2 regions of the Streptomyces sp. NPDC001156 genome follow, and region 1 is predicted to be linked to the other one. Evidence: predicted binding sites of a transcription regulator. Region 1 holds the regulator's gene; the other holds the start of a gene.

The links. Region 1 encodes HspR, which represses chaperone genes until heat shock. Its sites were predicted from a motif close to TTGAGNNNNNNNNNCTCAA; they were not measured.
Region 2: a site for HspR is predicted at 8,803-8,821, ahead of lon (endopeptidase La). Genes of this name have one in related genera too.

Annotation. Positions count from the first base shown of each region.
Region 1 covers NZ_JBSFJX010000013.1:74,833-85,561, reverse strand. Annotated here, with positions in the region: gene ACWDA7_RS09910 (sugar ABC transporter substrate-binding protein) at 114-1,220, opposite strand; gene ACWDA7_RS09905 (hypothetical protein) at 1,530-1,721, opposite strand; gene ACWDA7_RS09900 (heat shock protein transcriptional repressor HspR) at 1,814-2,266, opposite strand; gene dnaJ (molecular chaperone DnaJ) at 2,271-3,440, opposite strand; gene grpE (nucleotide exchange factor GrpE) at 3,480-4,139, opposite strand; gene dnaK (molecular chaperone DnaK) at 4,136-5,974, opposite strand; gene ACWDA7_RS09880 (arsenate-mycothiol transferase ArsC) at 6,186-6,887, opposite strand; gene ACWDA7_RS09875 (polysaccharide biosynthesis tyrosine autokinase) at 6,884-8,341, opposite strand; gene ACWDA7_RS09870 (LPXTG cell wall anchor domain-containing protein) at 8,739-9,359, shown strand; gene ACWDA7_RS09865 (DUF4012 domain-containing protein) at 9,370-10,729, shown strand, end outside.
Region 2 covers NZ_JBSFJX010000042.1:26,509-37,237, reverse strand. Annotated here, with positions in the region: gene ACWDA7_RS21295 (multifunctional oxoglutarate decarboxylase/oxoglutarate dehydrogenase thiamine pyrophosphate-binding subunit/dihydrolipoyllysine-residue succinyltransferase subunit) at 1-3,777, opposite strand, end outside; gene ACWDA7_RS21290 (HAMP domain-containing sensor histidine kinase) at 4,059-5,165, opposite strand; gene ACWDA7_RS21285 (response regulator transcription factor) at 5,162-5,899, opposite strand; gene ACWDA7_RS21280 (spermine/spermidine synthase domain-containing protein) at 6,012-6,698, opposite strand; gene ACWDA7_RS21275 (rhomboid-like protein) at 6,971-7,744, shown strand; gene ACWDA7_RS21270 (GNAT family N-acetyltransferase) at 7,779-8,573, opposite strand; gene lon (endopeptidase La) at 8,844-10,729, shown strand, end outside.

The sequences.
Region 1 (10,729 bases):
TGGCCGAGGGGACGGCGGGAGGACCGCCGGGAGCGCCGGTGGAGTTCACCCGGGCGATGTGAGAACGCCCGGGCCGCCGGTGGGCGGACGACGGCGCCCGCCCACCGCGTGGGTCACTTGATGCCGTTGGCGTCGCAGTACGTCTTGTACTTGGGGGTGCAGATCTCCTGGACGGTGTAGATGCTGTCCTGGATCACCGTGTCCTTGATGTTGTCCTTGGTGAGCGCGACCACCGGCACCAGCATCGACGGGATCTGCTTCTGCGTCGGGCTGTCGACCTTGTCGCGGGTCAGCGCGTCGAACTCGATCGAGCGGCCCTGGACCTTGGACACCGCCATCTCCGCGGCGTTGTTGGCCTCTTCGGGGTACGACTTGTACACGCTCATGTACTGCTCGCCCGAAAGGATCCGCTGCACTGCGTCCAGCGCCGCGTCCTGTCCGGTCACCGGCGGGATCTTCGTGGCGCCGGCCTCCTTCAGCGCGTCGATGATGGCGCCCGCCATGCCGTCGTTCGCGGAGTAGACACCGGCGATGTTGCTCAGCCCGATGGCCCGGATCGCCCCCTGCATGTTCGCCTTGGCGTTCTCCGGCTTCCAGTCCTTGGTGTCGAACGACTTGGCGAGGTTCACCTTGCCGGAGAGCTCGCTGAGCGCGCCCTTCTTGAACTGGGCCGCGTTCGGGTCGGTGGGCGAGCCGTTCATCATGACGATCTTGCTGTTGGAGGCGTTGGCGCCGAGCTTGTCGACGAGGGCGCGCCCCTGCACCTGGCCGACCAGCTCGTTGTCGAAGGAGATGTACGCATCGATCGGGCCCTGCGCGAGCCGGTCGTAGGCGATGACCGGAATGCCCGCGTCCTTCGCCTTCTGTACACCGGGAGCGATGGCCTTGGCGTCCACCGCGTCCACCAGAAGCACGTCCACCTTGTCGGCGATCATCTGGTCGAGCTGCTGGTTCTGCTTGGCCGCGTCCGCGTCCGCGTTCTCGTAGACGACCTTGCCCTTGTTGTCGGTGAGGGAACGGACCTGCTTCTCGATGATGGGGTAGTCGAACTTGTCGTACCGGGGGTTCTCCTTCTCGGGCAGAAGGAGACCCACTGTGATGTCGTTGCCCTTCTTCGGGGTCGCGGAACTGCTGCCCCCGCCGACTCCGTCGATGACGCCGCATGCGGCGAGCGAGATGGCCGACGCCGCGGCGGCCAGAGCTATCGCGGTACGACGCACAGCGGTCCTACGGGTGGTACGAGCGTTCACATCAGAAGCCTTCCGGGCGTGGGAGCAGCGTTGCGACCCAGGTGGCTGAAAGCCAACGCGGGGACGGCATGCGACGTCAAGAACTACCGGTTAACGAGATGGCAACAGCACCCGGGTGGAAGTCAAGTGAAGACCAAGGCATAACGGTGCGAGGACGGTCCCCAAACCTCCGCGTGATGAAGATTTCACCCGCCACCTGCGGGGATCCGGAAACCGACGTACCGTCAACTTGTTGACCACGGCGTGCGGTTCACCACCCCACCGCAAACGTGATCTACCTCACGTTCCGTCGGCCGAGTCACCGCCTGCCGCAGTCGCCGTGCGCCAGGAGGAGTCGAACGCGCATCCCCCGGGCCGCATACGGCAGTTCGCCATCAACAGCACGTTTCCGGGCAGATCGAAGAAGACGGACCACTGCCGCGCGATCGAAACGGAAGCCGCGAAGGCCGTGAGGCCCTCGGCCCACGGCATCCGGGACCGGCTCCTGGCTCCGGCTTCTGGCTCCTGCCGCACGCGAAGGGGCGGCACCGGAAGAGTTCCGGTGCCGCCCCTTCGGCATGACCTCAGTCGGACTGCTGCTGCCGCTTGGGCCGCCACACCACCAGCGCGCTGGTCTGCTGCACCTCCTGGTACGGCACCAGGTCACGGCGGTACGAGGCGTGTACCGCGGCCTCGCGCTGGCGCATCGTCGCCGCCGCGCCGTCCAGCGCGGACTGGAGCTCGGCGACGCGGGCCTGGAGCGCGACGACCTGGTTCTCCAGTTCGATGATGCGCTTGATGCCGGCCAGGTTGATGCCCTCGTCCTGCGACAACTGCTGCACCTGACGGAGCAGTTCGATGTCGCGGGCCGAGTAGCGCCGGCCCCGGCCGGCCGTACGGTCGGGGGACACGAGTCCCAGGCGGTCGTACTGGCGCAGCGTCTGCGGGTGCAGTCCGGAGAGCTGGGCCGCCACCGAGATGACGTAGACCGGGCTGTCCTCGGTCAGTTCGTACGGGTTGCGTCGACGGCCGTCCATCTCGTCATGCTCCCTTCGCCGCCTGGAACAGCTCCGCCCGCGGATCCTCGCCCGCGGTCGCCTCGCGATACGCCTCAAGCGCGTCACGAGCCTTCCCCGACAGGTCCTTCGGGACACTCACCTCGACGGTGACCAGCAGATCGCCGCGGGTGCCGTCCTTGCGGACCGCGCCCTTGCCACGGGCGCGCATGGTGCGCCCGTTGGGCGTGCCCGGGGGCAGCTTCAGCGTCACCGGGGGCCCGCCGAGGGTGGGCACCCGGATGTCGGCGCCGAGCGTCGCCTCCGCGAATGTCACGGGCACGGTCACCGTCAGGTTGTCGCCCTTACGGCCGAAGACGGGGTGCGCGTCCACGTGCACGACGACGTACAGATCGCCGGCCGGGCCGCCCCGCTCGCCGGGACCGCCCTTGCCGCGCAGCCGGATGCGCTGCCCGTCCGTGACGCCCGCCGGGATGCGGACCTGCATCGTCCGGGACGACTTCGCCCGGCCGCTGCCCTTGCACTCCAGGCAGGGGTGCTCGGCGATGAGTCCGCGGCCCTTGCAGTCCGGGCAGGGGTCGGTCAGCGAGAAGCCGCCGCCGGAGCCGCGCGCCACCTGGCCGGTGCCGACGCAGGTCGGGCACACACGCGGTGTGCCGTTCTTGTCGCCGGTTCCCGAACAGGCCTTGCACGGCGCCTGCGAGGACATGCGCAGCGGTACCGTCGCGCCGTCCACCGCCTCCATGAAGCTCAGCGTGACCTCGGACTCGATGTCCTGGCCGCGCCTCGGCTGCGTACGCGTGCCCGCGCCGCCGCCGCGGTTGAACAGGCCCCCGAAGACGTCACCGATGCCGCCGCCGAAGTTCCCTCCGCCGGCGCTCCCCTGGCCGCCGAAGAGGTCGCCGAGGTCGAAGTTGAACGAGCCGCCCGCTCCGGGACCGGGGCGGAAGCCGCCGTTCCCGAAGAGGGTGCGGGCCTCGTCGTACTCCTTGCGCTTCTTGGGGTCGCCGAGGACGTCGTTCGCCTCGGAGATCTCCTTGAAACGTTCCTCCGCCTTGGCGTTGCCCTTGTTGGCGTCCGGGTGGAACTCGCGGGCGAGCTTCCGGTACGCCTTCTTGATCTCGGCCTCAGTGGCGTCCTTGGGGACGCCGAGGACCTTGTAGTAGTCCTTCTCGATGAAGTCCTTGGTGCTCATCCCCGACGTCCCTCCTTCCCTACGCCGTATGGGTGTACGTCAGCCCTCGTCCGGGCCACCGCTCTCCTTGTCGTCGCCCGCCTCGCCCGTCTCCTCGGCCTTGACCGTCTGCGCCCCCGGCTGCGGCTCGGCGACGGCCACCCGCGCGGGGCGGATGGTGCGCTCGCCGAAGCGATACCCGGGCTGCAGAATCGCCACGCACGTCGTCTCCGTGACGTCCGGCGCGTACGAGTGCATCAGGGCCTCGTGGATCGTCGGGTCGAAGGGCTCGCCCTCCTTGCCGAACTGCTGCAGACCCATCTTCGCCGCGACGGTCTCCAGCGACTCGGCGACGGACTTGAATCCGCCGACGAGCTCGCCGTGGTCCCGCGCGCGGCCGATGTCGTCGAGCACCGGCAGGAGCTCGGTCAGGAGGTTCGCGATGGCGATCTCCTTGACCGTGATCCGGTCGCGCTCGACGCGGCGACGGTAGTTCTGGTACTCGGCCTGGAGGCGCTGGAGGTCCAGGGTGCGCTCGTTGAGCGCAGTGCGCACCTGGTCCAGCTGTGCCATCAGACCGGCGGTCTGTGCGTTCGCGTCCCCTGCCGGGGCCGCCGCCTCCTTCGGAGAGGAAGAGGCGGCCTGCGGCTCGGCGTCATCAGGGGTGGCGCCGGAGGGGACGTCGGGCTTCTCCTCGAAGCCCGGGGTCTCCTCCGTCACGCGGCACCGTCCTTACGGTCCTCGTCGACGATCTCGGCGTCGACGACATCGTCGTCGGCCTTCGCCTGGCCGGCACCGGCGTCACCGGCACCGCCCGCGGCCTGGGCGTCGGCGTACATGGCCTGGCCGAGCTTCTGGGAGACGGCCGCGACCTTCTCCGTGGCGCTGCGGATCTCGGCCGTGTCCTCGCCCTTGAGCGTCTCCTTCAGCTCGGCGACGGCGGCCTCGACCTCGGTCTTGATCTCGCCCGGGACCTTGTCCTCGTTGTCCTTGAGGAACTTCTCCGTCTGGTAGACGAGCTGCTCGCCCTGGTTGCGGGTCTCGGCGGCCTCGCGGCGGCGGTGGTCCTCCTCCGCGTACTGCTCGGCCTCCTGGCGCATCCGGTCGACCTCGTCCTTCGGCAGCGAGGAGCCGCCGGTGACGGTCATCTTCTGCTCCTTGCCGGTGCCGAGGTCCTTCGCCGTGACGTGCATGATGCCGTTGGCGTCGATGTCGAAGGACACCTCGATCTGCGGGACACCGCGCGGGGCCGGCGGCAGACCGGTCAGCTCGAACATGCCGAGCTTCTTGTTGTACGCCGCGATCTCACGCTCGCCCTGGTAGACCTGGATCTGCACGGACGGCTGGTTGTCCTCGGCCGTGGTGAAGATCTCGGACCGCTTGGTCGGGATCGTGGTGTTGCGCTCGATGAGCTTGGTCATGATGCCGCCCTTGGTCTCGATACCGAGGGACAGCGGGGTGACGTCGAGGAGCAGGACGTCCTTGACCTCGCCCTTGAGGACACCGGCCTGGAGCGAGGCGCCGATGGCGACGACCTCGTCCGGGTTCACGCCCTTGTTGGCCTCCTTGCCACCGGTCAGCTCCTTGACGAGCTCGGCGACGGCGGGCATACGGGTGGAGCCACCCACGAGGACGACGTGGTCGATCTCGCCGATGGAGATGCCGGCGTCCTTGATGACGTTGTGGAACGGCGTCTTGCAGCGCTCGAGCAGGTCGGCCGTCAGCTGCTGGAACTGAGCCCGGGTGAGCTTCTCGTCCAGGTGCAGCGGGCCCTCGGCGGACGCGGTGATGTAGGGCAGGTTGATCGAGGTCTCGGTGGACGAGGACAGCTCGATCTTGGCCTTCTCCGCAGCCTCACGCAGGCGCTGGAGGGCCATCTTGTCCTTGCCGAGGTCGACGCCGTGGCCGGCGGCGAACTGCTTGACCAGGTAGTCGACGATGCGCTGGTCCCAGTCGTCACCACCGAGGTGGTTGTCACCGTTGGTGGCCTTCACCTCGACGACGCCGTCGCCGATCTCCAGGAGGGACACGTCGAAGGTGCCGCCACCGAGGTCGAAGACGAGGATGGTCTGGTCGTCCTTGTCGAGGCCGTAGGCGAGGGCGGCCGCGGTCGGCTCGTTGACGATGCGCAGGACGTTGAGGCCCGCGATCTCACCGGCCTCCTTGGTGGCCTGCCGCTCGGAGTCGTTGAAGTAGGCCGGGACGGTGATGACCGCGTCGGTCACCTTCTCACCCAGGTAAGCCTCCGCGTCCCGCTTCAGCTTCTGCAGGATGAACGCGGAGATCTGCTGCGGGTTGAAGTCCTTGCCGTCGAGCTGGATCTTCCAGTCCGTGCCCATGTGGCGCTTCACGGAGCGGATGGTCCGGTCCACGTTGGTGACCGCCTGACGCTTGGCCACCTCTCCGACGAGCACCTCACCGTTCTTGGCGAAGGCGACGACGGACGGCGTGGTCCTGGCACCCTCGGCGTTGGTGATGACGGTGGGCTCGCCGCCTTCCAGAACGCTGACGACGGAGTTAGTCGTGCCCAGGTCGATGCCGACCGCACGTGCCATTTCGATTCCTCCAGCTGACTTGAGTGGAACAGGCTCAAGGATGCACGAGGGTCGTGGCGGCGTCAACAGACCTGAGTCGAACAGACTCAACTTTCGTCCGGCGCCGCTCGGCAACCAGGGAAAACACCCTGCGTGGCGGCCCTCCGGGGACCACGCCAGGGGCCCGGGCACCGCGACCGGCAGGACCGCCGCACGCACCGGGCCCCCGCCCTCAAGCGCTCGCCCCACCACCGCCCAGCAACAGGGCCAGCCGGCTCACCGCCCGGTCGATCTCGCGGGCGCAGTCGTACAGCACATCATGCGGCTGCGCCCAGGGATCGGGGACGTCGTCCTCGGCGGCGGCGACCGGAGCGGTGGCACCTCTACGGGCGGCCGTGGCTGCCACCACTCCATCGAAACCACCCGCAACCCCGAGGTCTTCCCCGTCCAGCATCCCGCCGGACACCGCCCACCCCCCCGCACCGCCAGCACCACTGCCGGCCGCCGCGCGCAGGCCGTCCACGGCACCCGTGGCGATGGAGCCGTCCACGGCGACCGCGGCGTCCCGGGCCCGCGCGCCGTCCACTCCCCCGGCGGCGAGACGGACGAACTCCTTCAGCGTGAAGGAGCGGCGCATCGCCGACGGCGCGAGCCGCACGGCCGCCTCCCGGTGCTCGCGCGCGAGCCCGAGCACCAGAGCCGCCTCAGCGACGAGCTGCGTGGTGAGCGGGCGGGCCGAGAACCCGGATCCGTCCCCGCCCAGCCTCTCCAGCACGGCCCTCGTGGAGTTCTCCATACCGGGCCGGGGCCGCGCCTCGGTGCCCGCGCTCTCCGGCCGCACGGCCGACCCGGGCGGAAGCCGCACGGCCAGCAACCGCTCGGCGAACACCGAGCGGTGCACGTTGCCCGTGCAGACGAACAGGACCCGGGTCATTTCTCGCCCGTGCGCCGCGTCGCCGCGGGCGCGACGGCCTCCTCCCCGGGGGCGGACGCACGAGGTGCGGGCAGCTCGCCGTACCGTCCATAGGCGCCGTAGCGGCCGTAGCCGTAGCGCCCCCCCTTGGGAACAGGAGCCATGCTGAAGACCGTGCCGAGAATGCGGACACCCACGCGCTCCAGCGACTCCGCGGCGGTGCGCACCTGGTCCCGGCTGGTCTTGGCCGCGCGGACGACGAGCAACGCGCCCTGCGTGAGCGAGGCGAGGCCGACGGTGTCGGCGACCGGCAGCAGCGGCGCGGTGTCGACGATCACGACCTCGTAGGTACCGGCCAGCTCGCGCAGCACTTCCTCCATGCGCGCCGAGGCGAGCAGTTCCGTGGGGTTCGGCGGTACGGCGCCGGCGGCGAGCACGGAGAGCCGGCCGGCCTGCTGCATCACCTCCTCGATACGGGCCTGCCCGATGAGCACCGTGGTCAGACCGGCGTCCTCGACGAGGCCGAAGACCGGGGCCACACACGGCCGGCGCAGGTCGCCGTCGACCAGACAGGTGGAGACGCCGGCCTCGGCGAGCGACAGCGCGAGGTTCACGGCGGTGTTGGTCTTGCCCTCGCCCGGCATGGAACTCGTCACCACGATGATCCGGGGCGGGTCGTCGACCTGTGAGAACTGCAGGTTGGTGCGCAGCTTGCGGAAGGCCTCGGCGCGCCTCGAGTGCGCGTCCGCCGTGACGAGCGGCCGCCTGGGGGCGTTCCTGTCGTACGGAATCGTGCCGAGGCCCGGCAGTGCGGTGAACTCGCCGAGCGCTTCGCTCGCCTTGAACGTGGTGTCGAGCGTCTCGCGCAGGGCGACGATCCCGGCACCGAGCAGCAGCCCGCCGAGCACGCCCGCGGCCAGGTTCAGCACCGGGCGGGGCGAGACCGGAGCGGTGGGGGCCACGGCCTCCTGGGTGACGCCAAGGGAGACAGGCGAAGTGCGGCTCCTGGTAGACCTCTCCGAGCCAGCCGCCCGCTTGGGCGTCTCCAGCCGCTCGACGACCGAACTGAACTGTTCCGCAACGGCGTTGGCGATACGCGCCGCCCGTCGCGGCACGGTGTCCTTGACGGTGATGTCGATGAGTACGGTGTTGAGCGGGGCTTGGGCGGTGATCCGGGAGGCCAGCTCCTCCGGCGTGGTGCGCAGTCCCAGTTCCTTCACTACCGGCGCGGTCACCTGACCGGTCGTCACGATCTCGGCGTAGGACTGCACACGCGCCTGCGAGAAGCTCTGACCCTGATTCAGCTGGGCGGTGTCCTCGCCGGTGCGGGTCGCGACGAAGAGCTGGGTCCTGGCTTCATAGACCGGGGTGCTCAAGGTCGTTGCGGCGATCGCCGCCCCGATTGCGAGAACCAGACACACCGCGACGGTCGGCCAGCGTCTGGCAAGGGCCTTCAGGAAAGCGTGGAGATCCAAGCTGTACCCCTCATAGAACCGACGAAATAAGTCGAAATGCCGTCTTACTTCCTGTTTCGCACCGCCGACGATAGGGACTCATGCACAGCGAAGGGGGGAGCCACCCCCGCACGGGCCCGTCAAACGCCCCCGTCGACGCACATCGCCGCGTCACCCCGTCGGCGCGACCGCTTGGGCCATCGAGAAGCGAGCGCTACCCCATCCGGTGACTCCTGGGCGACGCTCCGTTAGCCGATGTAGATATGTCTCATTTATTCCATGTATCTAGATCTTGATGACGGCCGACGCGCAGCCGCCTCGCCCGGACTGAAGTCGACAAGAGCGAAGAAGGAGAGTGAAGAACATGACGACATCGCCCAGATGGCGAGTCGTGTTGGCATCGGCAGCATCGGTTGCCATGCTCGTCGCCGCACCGCTGGCAGGGGCGCAGGCCGCTCAGGCGCAGCCGTACCCGCCGTCCACGGCCCTGGGCCTCGACATCACCACGGTGGAGCGGGGACATCAGCTGCACTTCCACACCGCCGCAGGGATGTTCGGGAGCGCCGCGCCAGGCCCGCGGGGCAGCGAAGGCAGGGCCCGGATCGTCACGGCCCTGCTGGAGTCGACGCCAATCGTCCTGGGCCGGTTCCGGCCCGACGCCGACGGATCAGTGTCGGGGGTTGTGACCATCCCGAGGCGGGCGCCTTCCGGCTATCACGTCTTCCGGCTCACCTCGGATCACCCCGACGTCAGCATCGGCGTCACCATCTGGGTGAAGGGCGGGGTGTCGACCACCCCTCCGAACAACCCCCCAGGCGGGCACAACGGAAACGGCGGAGGACACCACGGGTCCCAGGGACGCGGCGCGACCGGCGGCACGGTGAGCTACCGGCACCAGAACCAGCACGGGAACCAGAACCGCAGCAGCCTCGCGGCGACGGGTGACGACCAGGCCCTGGCACTCGGCGGCACCGCGGCGGCACTGCTCCTGGCGGGTGGTGGCACGCTCCTGGCCGTGCGTCGCCGCCACGGCTCATGACGGACAGTCGATGACGGAGCAAGGCATCCGTATGGCGGAAGCACGGCGTCCCGGCACCGGCCGGGACGCCGTCGCCATGCCCGGATCAGGCGGTTCCGGCGAGCGGGCACCACACCGCCCTCGAGCGCTCAGGATTGCTCTGCTGGCCGCTGTGCTGATCCCGCTGGCCTGCGCCGTCTGGGTCGGCATCACCGGGCTGTTCGCCCGCCAGGAACTCCTCGCCGCCCAGCGGGACCTCGACGCGCTGCGGCACTCGCTGTCGCCCAAGGCCGCCTCCGGCGCGGCGACCGCGTCCCCCTCGCAACGGCTGCGGCTGGTGCGGTCCGCCGCCGTCCACGCGGCTCGGGCGCGCCGTCTCACCTCCGGACCGGCCTGGGACGCGACCGCCGAGGTCCCCTACTTCGGCAGCCCGGTCACCAGCATGAGTGGTACCGCCCATGCGGTGGACCGGCTGACCCGCAGGGTGCTGACCCCGCTGATCGGTGTCCTTCCGGCTTCCGCCCCGGGCGGAAGCGGCGGCGGGATGGCCCAGGCCGTGGCGGCGCTGCAGCAGTACACGCCGTACCTCGCCCGGGCCGCGGACGTCACCGCCGGGGTGCGGGCTCAGGTGGACGCCCTGCCCCACTCCACCTGGCTGCCCGAGGCCGACCGGGCCCGTACCGGGCTGAAACAGCAGCTCGACCATCTCGCCCCCGTGATGACCGACGTCTCCCTGGCCGCCCGTGTCCTGCCGCCCATGCTTGGCATGCAAGGGGAGAGGCGTTACTTCCTCGCGTTCCAGAACCCGGCCGAGGCACGCGGCACCGGAGGTCTTCCAGGGGCCTTCGCCGTGCTGCGGGCCGACCGGGGCCGGCTGTCCTTCGAGCGGTTCGGCAGCACCGAGATGGCCAAGGTGAAGTCGGCCGTCGACCTCGGATCGGAATTCAAGGCCCAGTACCGGGCCAGCAACCCCACCAAGGTGTGGGCCAACTCCAACATGAGCCCGCACTTCCCCTACGCGGCCCGCATCTGGGCAGCGGCATGGCAGAAACACACCGGCGAAGACGTGGACGGGGCGATCGCCGTCGACCCGGTCGTGCTGAGCCGCCTCCTGCGGGTCACGGGCCCGGTCCGCATGGCCGACGGCACCAAGCTCACCGCCGACAACGTGGTGGACCTCACCGAGAGGTCCGGCTACGCGGAGTACCAAGACGTCATCAAGCGCAGGGACTTCTTCGTCGACGCGGCCCGTGGCGCCGCCGGCGGGGTGCTGGGGGCGCTCGACGACGCACGCCGGCTGCCCGCGCTGCTCGTCGCCGTGGACGACGTCCAGCGGGACGGACGGCTGAAGGTGTGGAGCGCCCACGAGGAGGAGCAGAGCCTCATCCAGT
Region 2 (10,729 bases), on a different contig from region 1:
CTGCTCCGCCTGGTGCCGCTTCGCCGAGCCCACGGCCGGGGACGAGCTGTGCGGGCGCGAGATGCGGCGCAGGCGCTCGCCGGCCGGGATGTCCGCGCCGACCGCCAGGTCCAGGTGGTCGATGAGGTTCAGGGCGATGAACGGCCAGGCGCCCTGGTTCGCCGGCTCCTCCTGGACCCACAGGTACTTCTCGGTGTTCGGGTACTTCTTGATCTCGGCCTGGAGCTCGGCACCCGGCAGCGGGTACAGGCGCTCGAGACGGATGATCGCCGTGTCCGTCACACCGCGCTTCCGGCGCTCGGCCTCGAGGTCGTAGTAGACCTTGCCCGCCGTGAAGACGACCTTGCGGACCCCGGCCGGGTCCACCGAGGAGTCGCCGATGACCGGGCGGAACTGGCCCGTCGTGAACTCCTCCGCCTTCGACGCGGCGGCCTTGAGGCGCAGCATCGACTTCGGCGTGAAGACCACCAGCGGTTTGTGGTGCGGGTTGTGCACCTGCCACCGCAGGAGGTGGAAGTAGTTCGACGGCAGGGTCGGCATCGCGACCGTCATGTTGTTCTGGGCGCAGAGCTGCAGGAACCGCTCCGGGCGGGCCGAGGAGTGGTCCGGGCCCTGGCCCTCGTAGCCGTGCGGGAGGAGCAGGGTGACGCCGGACGTCTGGCCCCACTTCTGCTCCGCCGCCGAGATGTACTCGTCGACGACGCTCTGCGCGCCGTTGACGAAGTCGCCGAACTGCGCCTCCCACATCACGAGCGCGTCGGGGCGGGCCAGCGAGTAGCCGTACTCGAAGCCCATGACCGCGTACTCGGACAGCAGGGAGTCGTAGACGTTGTAGCGCGCCTGGTCCTCCGACAGGTACTGCAGCGGGGTGTAGTCCTCGCCCGTCTCGCGGTCGATCAGTACCGCGTGGCGCTGGCCGAAGGTGCCGCGGCGGGAGTCCTGGCCGGAGAGGCGGACCGGCGTGCCCTCGAGGAGCAGCGAGCCGATGGCCAGGGTCTCGCCCATGCCCCAGTCGATCGTGCCGTCCTCGACCATGGCCGCCCGGCGCTGAAGCTGCGGCAGCAGGCGCGGGTGGACGGTGAAGTAGTCGGGGATGTTGACCTGGGACTCGGCGATCCGCTTGACGACCTCGGCGGACACGGCCGTGTCGACCGCCACCGGGAAGCCGTCCTGCGGCTCCGGCGTCGCGGCCGAAACCGGCTGCGACGTGGCCTCGCGGACCTCGGTGAAGACCTTCTCCAGCTGGCCCTGGTAGTCCTGCAGCGCCTGCTCGGCCTCTTCCAGCGTGATGTCGCCCCGGCCGATCAGCGACTCGGTGTACAGCTTGCGCACCGAACGCTTCTTGTCGATCAGGTCGTACATCAGCGGCTGGGTGAAGGCCGGGTTGTCCGACTCGTTGTGACCGCGGCGGCGGTAGCAGATGAGGTCGATCACCACGTCCTTGTTGAACGCCTGGCGGAACTCGAAGGCCAGACGCGCGACGCGCACGACCGCCTCGGGGTCGTCGCCGTTCACGTGGAAGATCGGGGCCTCGATCATGCGGGCCACGTCCGTCGCGTACATGGAGGAACGCGAGGACTCGGGGGCCGCGGTGAAGCCGACCTGGTTGTTGATGACGATGTGGACCGTGCCGCCCGTGCGGTAGCCCCGCAGCTGCGACATGTTCAGGGTCTCGGCCACCACGCCCTGGCCCGCGAAGGCCGCGTCGCCGTGGATCGCCACCGGCAGGACCGTGAAGTCCGTACCGCCCTTGTTGATGATGTCCTGCTTGGCCCGGGTGATGCCCTCGATGACCGGGTCGACCGTCTCCAGGTGGGACGGGTTGGCGGCGAGGGAGACCTTGATCTGCTCGCCGTCGAGACCGGTGAAGGTGCCCTCGGCGCCCAGGTGGTACTTCACGTCGCCGGAGCCGTGCATCGACTTCGGGTCGAGGTTGCCCTCGAACTCGCGGAAGATCTGCGCGTAGGACTTGCCGACGATGTTCGCGAGGACGTTCAGGCGGCCGCGGTGGGCCATGCCGATGACGACCTCGTCCAGGCGGGACTCGGCCGCGCTGTCGATCACCGCGTCGAGCAGCGGGATGACCGATTCGCCGCCCTCCAGGGAGAAGCGCTTCTGGCCGACGTACTTGGTCTGCAGGAAGGTCTCGAAGGCCTCCGCCGCGTTCAGCCGGCGCAGGATGCGCAGCTGCTCCTCGCGCTCCGGCTTGGTGTGCGGGCGCTCCACGCGGTCCTGGATCCACTTGCGCTGCTTGGGGTCCTGGATGTGCATGTACTCGATGCCGGTGGTGCGGCAGTACGAGTCGCGCAGCACGCCGAGGATGTCGCGCAGCTTCATCATCGACTTGCCGGCGAAGCCGCCGACGGCGAACTCGCGCTCCAGGTCCCACAGGGTGAGCCCGTGCTCGACGATGTCCAGGTCGGGGTGCTTGCGCTGGCGGTACTCCAGCGGGTCGGTGTCGGCCATGACGTGGCCGCGGACCCGGTAGGAGTGGATCAGCTCGAAGACGCGGGCGGCCTTGGTGACGTCGTCGTCGTGCGAGGCGTCGATGTCCTTGAGCCAGCGGACCGGCTCGTAGGGGATGCGCAGGGCCTCGAAGATCTCGTCGTAGAAGCCGTTCTCGCCGAGCAGGAGGTTGGCGACGACGCGCAGGAACTCGCCGGAGGCGGCGCCCTGGATCACCCGGTGGTCGTAGGTCGACGTGAGCGTCATGACCTTGGAGATGCCGAGCTTGTTCAGGGTGTCCTGGGAGGTGCCCTGGAACTCCGCCGGGTAGTCCATCGAGCCGACGCCCATGATCACCGACTGGCCGGGCATCAGACGCGGCACCGAGTGGACGGTGCCGAGGCCGCCGGGGTTGGTGAGAGAGACCGTCACGCCGGTGAAGTCGTCCATCGTCAGCTTGCCGTCGCGGGCGCGGCGGACGATGTCCTCGTAGCCCTGCCAGAACTCGAAGAAGTTGAGCGTCTCGGCCTTCTTGATCGCCGCGACGACGAGTTGGCGGTCACCGTTCGGCTTCACCAGGTCGATGGCGAGGCCGAGGTTGACGTGCTCCGGCTTGACCAGGGTCGGCTTGCCGTCCTTCTCCGCGAAGGACCAGTTCATCGACGGCATGGCCTTGATGGCCTGGACCATCGCGTAGCCGATCAGGTGCGTGAAGGAGATCTTCCCGCCCCGGGCGCGCTTGAGGTGGTTGTTGATGACGATGCGGTTGTCGAAGAGCAGCTTCACCGGCACCGCGCGCACGGACGTGGCCGTGGGCAGCTCCAGCGAGGCGTTCATGTTCTTCACGACGGCGGCTGAGGGGCCGCGCAGGGTCACCAGCTCAGGACCCTGGGGCGCCTGGGCCACGGCCTCGTCCTTCTTGGGCTGTGCGGGCGCCGCGGCGGGCTTGGCGGCGGGTGCGGCGGCGGGCTTCGCGGCGGGCGCGGCGGCCTTCGCCGGGGCAGGCGCGGCGGCCGGCTGCGCAGGAGCGGCCGGGGCCGGCGGCGCGGCCGGAGCCGTGGGAGCGGCAGCCTGGGCGGCGGGCGCGGCCTGGGCCGACGCGGTGGTCTCCGCGGCCCCCGCGGCCGCGGTACCGGCCGCGGAGGCGGGGGCTCCCGGCTTGTAGTCGGCGAAGAAGTCCCACCAGGCACGGTCTACCGAATTCGGGTCCTGGAGGTACTGCTGATAGATCTCATCGACGAGCCACTCGTTCGGACCGAACGCGGCCGCGGGGTTCTTCCCGGCTTGGTCGTCGGTGGAGATGCTCGAGTTACTGGGGGACTGTGGCGACACGGCGGCAACCGCCCTCTTCCGCTTCACAAGGTGATTGGACAGCGGGAATAAAGGCTACGCCTCCCCGGCCGCGAAGGTCAGGCCAGGCCGGTTCATCGTCGTGTAAGTCACACCGGAAAGCGTGTTTCGGCGCTGGAAATGGCGGGAAACAAGGGGGGTTCCGTTCTCGGCGGGTACGGCGGACCCGGCCCGGCGCGGGGGATGCGCGGGCCCCTGCCTGATCACACGTGTCCGTCAGCGGGGACCTGTATGGATCTTGTGGCTCCGCTTTGAACTTTACGTCAACCGGACGCGGATGGCTCTCCCGGAAGGGTGACCTGGATCCGGCAGCCGCGGGGGGATTCGGCCACCCCGATCCGGCCGCCGTGCAGCTCGACCGCCCAGCGGGCGATCGCCAGACCGAGGCCCGTGCCGCCGTCGCTGCCCGGCCCGTGCGGCCGGTTCACCGCTCCGCGGTTGAAGCGCTCGAAGACCCGGTGCCACTCCGACTTGGGGATGCCGGGACCCTCGTCCAGGACCTCGAGCTCCAGCGACTCGGCGTGCGTCCCGCGCCGCGCCTTCACGGTCACGCGCCCGTGCGGCGGGCTGTGCTTGACCGCGTTGTCGATCAGGTTGGCCACGACCTGGTGGATGCGCTCGGGGTCCGCGTGCGCGGTCAGCTCCGGCGGGGTCACGTCCAGATGCAGATGGACATCGGTACGGGTGTGGGTTCCGGAGCCCGAGGCGATGCCCGCGCGGGCGGAGGACACCATCTGGGCCTCCTTGAGGACGCCCGAGAGGTACGGCCACACCTCGAAGCGGCGCTTCTTCAGCGGAACCACACCGTTGTCCAGGCGGGAGAGGTCCAGCAGGGTCTCCACCAGGCGCCCGAGCCGTTCCGTCTGCTTCAGCGCCGTGCGCATCGTCTCCGGGTCGGCGGCCGATATCCCGTCGACGATGTTCTCCAGCACCGCGCGCAGTCCCGCGATGGGCGTGCGCAGCTCGTGGGAGACATTCGCCACGAGTTCCTTGCGCTGTCGGTCCTGGGCCTCGAGCTCGTCGGCCATCAGGTTGATCGTGTGGGCCAGGTCGCCCAGCTCGTCCCGGCGTGTGTCGCGCACCCGGCGGGTGTAGTCGCCGTGCGAGATGGACCGGGCCACCGTGTTCATCTCGTCGAGCGGAGCGGTGAGCGAGTGGGCCACGAACTGCGTGATCAGCAGGGTGGCGATCATCGAGAACACCGTGATGAAGCGGAGCTCGGTCTCGGTGCGCACCGCGATCAGCAGCAGACCCGTAGTGATCAGCACCGAGATGACGACCAGTGCGCCCAGCTTGGTCTTGACCGAGAACGGGCGAACGCCGCCCCAGGGCTCCCCGGGGCCTCTCCGTGGCGACGGCTCGCCGCTCATGGCGTCGGGGTCTCCAGCGCGTAGCCGACGCCGTGCACGGTACGGATGCGTTCCGCGCCGATCTTCCGCCGCAGGGCCTTGATGTGGCTGTCCACGGTGCGGGTGCCGGAGGCGTCGGCCCAGTCCCAGACCTCCGCGAGCAGCTGCTCGCGGGACAGGACCGCGCGCGGGGTGTTCGCCAGGCACACGAGCAGGTCGAACTCGGTGGGCGTGAGGTGGACGTCCTCGCTGCGCACCCGGACCCGGCGCTGTGCGTGGTCGATCTCCAGTTCGCCGAGGCGCAGGATGCCGGTGCGCGGGGTGGCGGCGGCCAGTGCGGCCCGCTCGACCCGGCGCAGCAGCACGTGCACGCGCGCCGCCAGTTCCCGCATCGAGAACGGCTTGGTCATGTAGTCGTCGGCGCCGACGCCGAGCCCGACCAGCATGTCCGTCTCGTCGTCGCGCGCGGTGAGCATCAGCACCGGTACCGGGCGCTGTGCCTGCACGCGGCGGCAGACTTCCAGGCCGTCGAAGCCCGGCAGCATGATGTCGAGAATCAGCAGGTCGGGCTGCCAGGCCTCGGCCGTGTCGACCGCTGCCGGGCCGTCGCCGGCCGTTTGCACGAGGAATCCCTCGGCGCGCAGGCGGGCGGCGATGGCGTCCTGGATGGTCTGGTCGTCCTCGACCACCAGAACCCGCCGCTGCGCGCCCGGGGTCGCCGTCGTGCCGTTGTGTGCGGTGTGTGTCTGCTCCATCGCCCGCCCCTGGGGTTGCTTTCCGGAATCCGTGGGGTGATCCCATGACTGCGTTTGACGCTTGAATGATCCGCGTCAGGGATGCAGCGTACGGGGAGTTACCGCCGGTCGGCTATCCAGGTCTGACAGCAAGATGCACGACGTCCGGAACGCCCCGGGCAACCGGGACCTCTTCGGTACGGACCTGCTGGAACCCGGCATTCCAGAGGGTTCCTTCAAATTCCGGAGAGGGCTGTGCCGACCATACCGCCAGTACTCCTCCGGGCCTCAACAGGCGTGCGCAGCTTGCCAGTCCTGCCGTCGAGTACAGGCTTTCGTTGTCCTCCGTGACGGTCCAGCCGGGCCCGTTGTCGATGTCGAGGCATAGTGCGTCGTACGTGTCCGACGTCTCATTGACGTAAGCGACGAGATCCGTTGCGAGGAGGCGGGTGCGCGGGTCGGCCAGCGCGTCCGCGGTCAGGGCGGACAGCGGGCCGTCGCGGTGCCAGTCGATGACGGCCCGGTCCCGTTCGACGACCGTGATCCCTCCCCAGCGGGTGTCCGCCGCGGCGTGCGCGAGCGAGAAGCCGACGCCGAGTCCGCCGATCAGCACGTGGGGGTGGGGGCGGCAGTCCAGGGCGTCGCGGGCGGCGTCGACGAGCAGTCGCTCCGAGCGCCCGTCGGAGTTGTCCATCAGGAAGCAGCCGTTGGCGATGATCTGCAGCAGTCCGCCCTGGCGCCGCAGCACCACCTCGCCGTAGGGGCCCGAGCGGCGGTCGAGCACTTCTGGGGCGTCGTAGGTGTCGTACGGATGAGCCATGGGTCACATTCTGGTGACGTGATCTGCTGATGACGACTGATTTTGGTCGGGCGGGTAGGCCTTTCCGCGGCTCCGTGCGCCGAACCCGGCGCGCGCTCAGCGTCGTGACCTGGCCCGACCGCCGTTAGGGTGCGAACCTCCGTTCGCGCGGTTGCGCCGGACGTGCGAGGCGTCTGAGAAGTTGCTTTGAAATCGGGACGGTGGTGGCGTCGGTCATAGACAGCGACCCCTGCGACGCCAAGGGTGGTGCGTGACGGAAGGAGCGCCGCGCCTTGGAACGCACGGTCTCGGCGGCTGACGCCACGTTCACGGCCCCGGGGACGGGCGCGCCATTCCTTGACGGCATGCCGCGCCAGCGCACGGCATGCCAGCCGGCCCTTCCGGCCCTCTGCCCGCCCGCGCCGAAGGCGGGCCCGCGTCCCTGGCTGCTCCTGCCGAACCCCGTGGCCACCCCCTTCACCTTCGGGTACGCCGCCGTCCTCGCCGTCACCTCGCTCTTCGCCGCGTACGCCGACCCGGCCCTGGTGCACACCCTGTACCAGCAGTCCAGCACCGACGTCGCCCATCTGGTGCGGACCCCGGTGCCGGTGCTCATCGCCAGCGCGCTGTGGATCGCGGGCGGGATCACCTCGTCGTACACGCTGATCTTCCTGCTCGTGCTGACCGCGCTCGAGCGGCGGATAGGAGGACGGCGCACGGTCGTCGTCTTCCTGCTCGGGCACGTCCTCGCGACCCTGGCCACCGAGCTCCCGGTCGGTCTGTGGGTACTGGTCGGCGAACTGCCCGACAGCTCCCTGCACCGCCTCGACTACGGCATCAGCTTCGGCGTGGCGGCGAGCCTCGGCGCACTGACCGGCCTGCTGCGGCCATGGCTGCGCTGGGCGGTGCTCATCGTGTTCGGCGGCATACTGCTCCAGGACCTCGTCGCGTTCACGGACCCCCTGAGCAACTGGGGCCATCTGATGTCCCTGGCCATCGGGATCGCCATGTGGCCGCTGGTGCGGCGGTGGCGGAAGAGGCCCCAGGAGGCCGCCCCCGCCCGGTAGCCGCTCCCGCCGGTCCGGCGGTTCGGCGGTTCGGTCAGCGCTCCGGCGGTGTCCACACGTAGGGCGTCGTCGTGGTCACCGCCCGAAAGCCCAGACGGCGCAGGATCGGGGCGCTGTCGTCGGAGGCGTCCACCTGGAGGTAGCGGACGCCGCGTTCCGCCGCGACGTCGGCACGCACCGCGACCAGCGCCCGGTAGATCCCCTTGCCCCGCCACCGGGCCAGCGTCGAGCCGCCCCACAGGCTCGCGAACTCGGTCCCCTCGCGGAACACCAGCCAGGCAGCCGAGACGACCTCCCCGTCCGCCTCGGCCACATGAACCGCGATCTCGTCCGGCGCGGCGGCCACCCGGCCGGTCAGGTCGTCCGCGAGCCAGCCGCAGTCCTCCCCCCAGACGGCCGATTCCATGGCGGCGATGCGGCGCATGTCCGCCATGGCCGTGACGCGGCGCAGCGTGACGCCCTCCGGGAGGACCGGGTGCCGTACCGCCAGGTCCGCGGTGGGCCCGATGACCACCGTCTCCTGGTCCTCGGGCACGAAGCCGGCGGCGCGCAGCCGGTCCACGAGGTCGGCCGGGGTGTCGTGCCCGCGCGTCTTCCACTCCACCGCCTCGCCGCGGGCGGCGAAGTAGTCGCGCTGCCGGACGATCAGCCGGTCGAGCTCGGCCCCGTACACCCCGAGGTCGCGAGGCCCGCTGACGAGCCCACGGAACTGGCCGACGATCCGCAGCAGCGGGCCGTCGTACTCGTGGGCGACTCCGGCGGGCGGGCTCGGCGGGGCACCGCGCATCTGGTCGTCGTAGGCGGCGAGAAGGATCTCCGATTCCGTCATGAGCAGACCGTACGGCGGGCGGCAGGCGGCGGGGCGACTGCCGGACGGTCGTGCTGCCCGTCGGCGCGCGGGCATGACGGCCGTTCGGCCGGGAAGCCTTGCGCTCCCGAGGGCGTTGGGACGACATCGGAATCGCTTCCCACCCGGCCTGACGTGCCGTCAACGAAGGCGGCAGGCCTGATCGCTCAGAGCGAACGTCTCCTGGGGAACAATCGAATCCTCATGGACATTGAGTCCGTGTAGCTCAACTTGACTGCCGAAGGGGAGATCATGGCTGCTGAGTCCACGGCGTTCACACCGCTCGCTTTGCCCGTGCTGCCGCTCGACGGCGAGGTCGTGCTGCCCGGCATGGTGGTTCCGCTGGACCTGAGTGATTCCGAGGTGCGCGCTGCGGTCGAGGCTGCCCAGGCCGCCGCCCGGTCGGAGCCCGGAAAGCCCAGGGTTCTGCTGGTTCCTCGCATTGACGGGACGTACGCGGGCACGGGTGTGCTCGGCACGGTCGAGCAGGTCGGCCGGCTGGCCGACGGCGACCCGGGCGCCCTGATCCGCGGCCGCGGCCGTGTGCAGATCGGCGCCGGGACCACCGGGCCGGGTGCGGCGCTGTGGGTCGAGGGCACGAGGATCGACGAGACCGTTCCCGACCCCTTGCCCGGCCACGTCGCCGAACTGGTCAAGGAGTACAAGGCCCTCGCCACCAGCTGGCTGAAGAAGCGCGGTGCCTGGCAGGTCGTGGACCGTGTCCAGGCGATCGACGACGTCTCCGCGCTCGCCGACAACTCCGGCTACTCGCCGTTCCTGACCACCGAACAGAAGGTGGCGCTGCTGGAGACCGCCGACCCGGTGGCCCGGCTCAAGCTCGCCACTGAGCAACTGCGCGAGCACCTCGCCGAGCAGGACGTGGCCGAGTCCATCGCCAAGGACGTCCAGGAGGGCGTCGACAAGCAGCAGCGCGAGTTCCTGCTGCGCCGTCAGCTGGAGGCCGTCCGCAAGGAGCTGCGCGAGCTGAACGGCGACGCGAAGGAGGGCGAGGAGTCCGACGACTACCGGGCCCGGGTCGAGGCCGCCGACCTGCCGGAGAAGGTCCGCGAGGCCGCGCTCAAGGAGGTCGACAAGCTGGAGCGGTCCAGCGACCAGTCGCCCGAGGGGTCGTGGATCCGCACCTGGCTGGACACGGTGCTGGAGCTGCCGTGGAACGAGCGCACCGAGGACGCATACGACATCCTCGGCGCCAAGGCCGTCCTGGACGCCGAGCACTCGGGCCTCGAGGACGTGAAGGAGCGGATCACGGAGTACCTGGCGGTGCGCAAGCGGCGCGCCGACCGCGGCCTGGGGGTCGTGGGCGGGCGGCGCGGAGGTGCCGTTCTCGCTCTGGTCGGGCCGCCCGGTGTGGGCAAGACGAGCCTCGGCGAGTCGGTGGCGCACGCCATGGGCCGCAAGTTCGTGCGGGTCGCGCTCGGCGGCGTACGCGACGAAGCCGAGATCCGCGGTCACCGGCGTACCTACGTCGGCGCCCTGCCCGGCCGTATCGTCCGCGCCATCAAGGAGGCCGGCTCGATGAACCCGGTCGTCCTGCTCGACGAGATCGACAAGGTGGGCTCGGACTTCCGGGGCGACCCGGCGGCCGCCCTGCTGGAGGTCCTCGACCCGGCCCAGAACCACACTTTCCGCGACCACTACCTCGAGGTCGAACTCGACCTGTCCGACGTGGTCTTCCTCGCGACGGCGAACGTCCTCGAAGCCATCCCGGAGGCCCTGCTCGACCGTATGGAGCTGGTCCGCCTCGACGGCTACACCGAGGACGAGAAGGTCGTCATCGCCCGCGACCACCTGCTTCCGCGCCAGCTGGAGCGGGCAGGTCTGAACAAGGACGAGGTCGCGCTCGACGAGGGCGCGCTGCGCAAGCTCGCCGGCGAGTACACCCGGGAGGCGGGCGTACGGAACCTGGAGCGGTCGATCGCACGGCTGCTGCGCAAGGTCGCGGCCCAGCACGAACTGGGCGAGAAGGAGCTGCCCTTCACCGTCCGCGACGAGGATCTGCGCGGCCTGATCGGGCGTCCGCACCACGTGCCCGAGTCCGCCCAGGACCCGGCCGAGCGGCGCACGGCGGTCCCCGGCGTGGCGACCGGACTCGCGGTCACCGGCGCCGGTGGTGACGT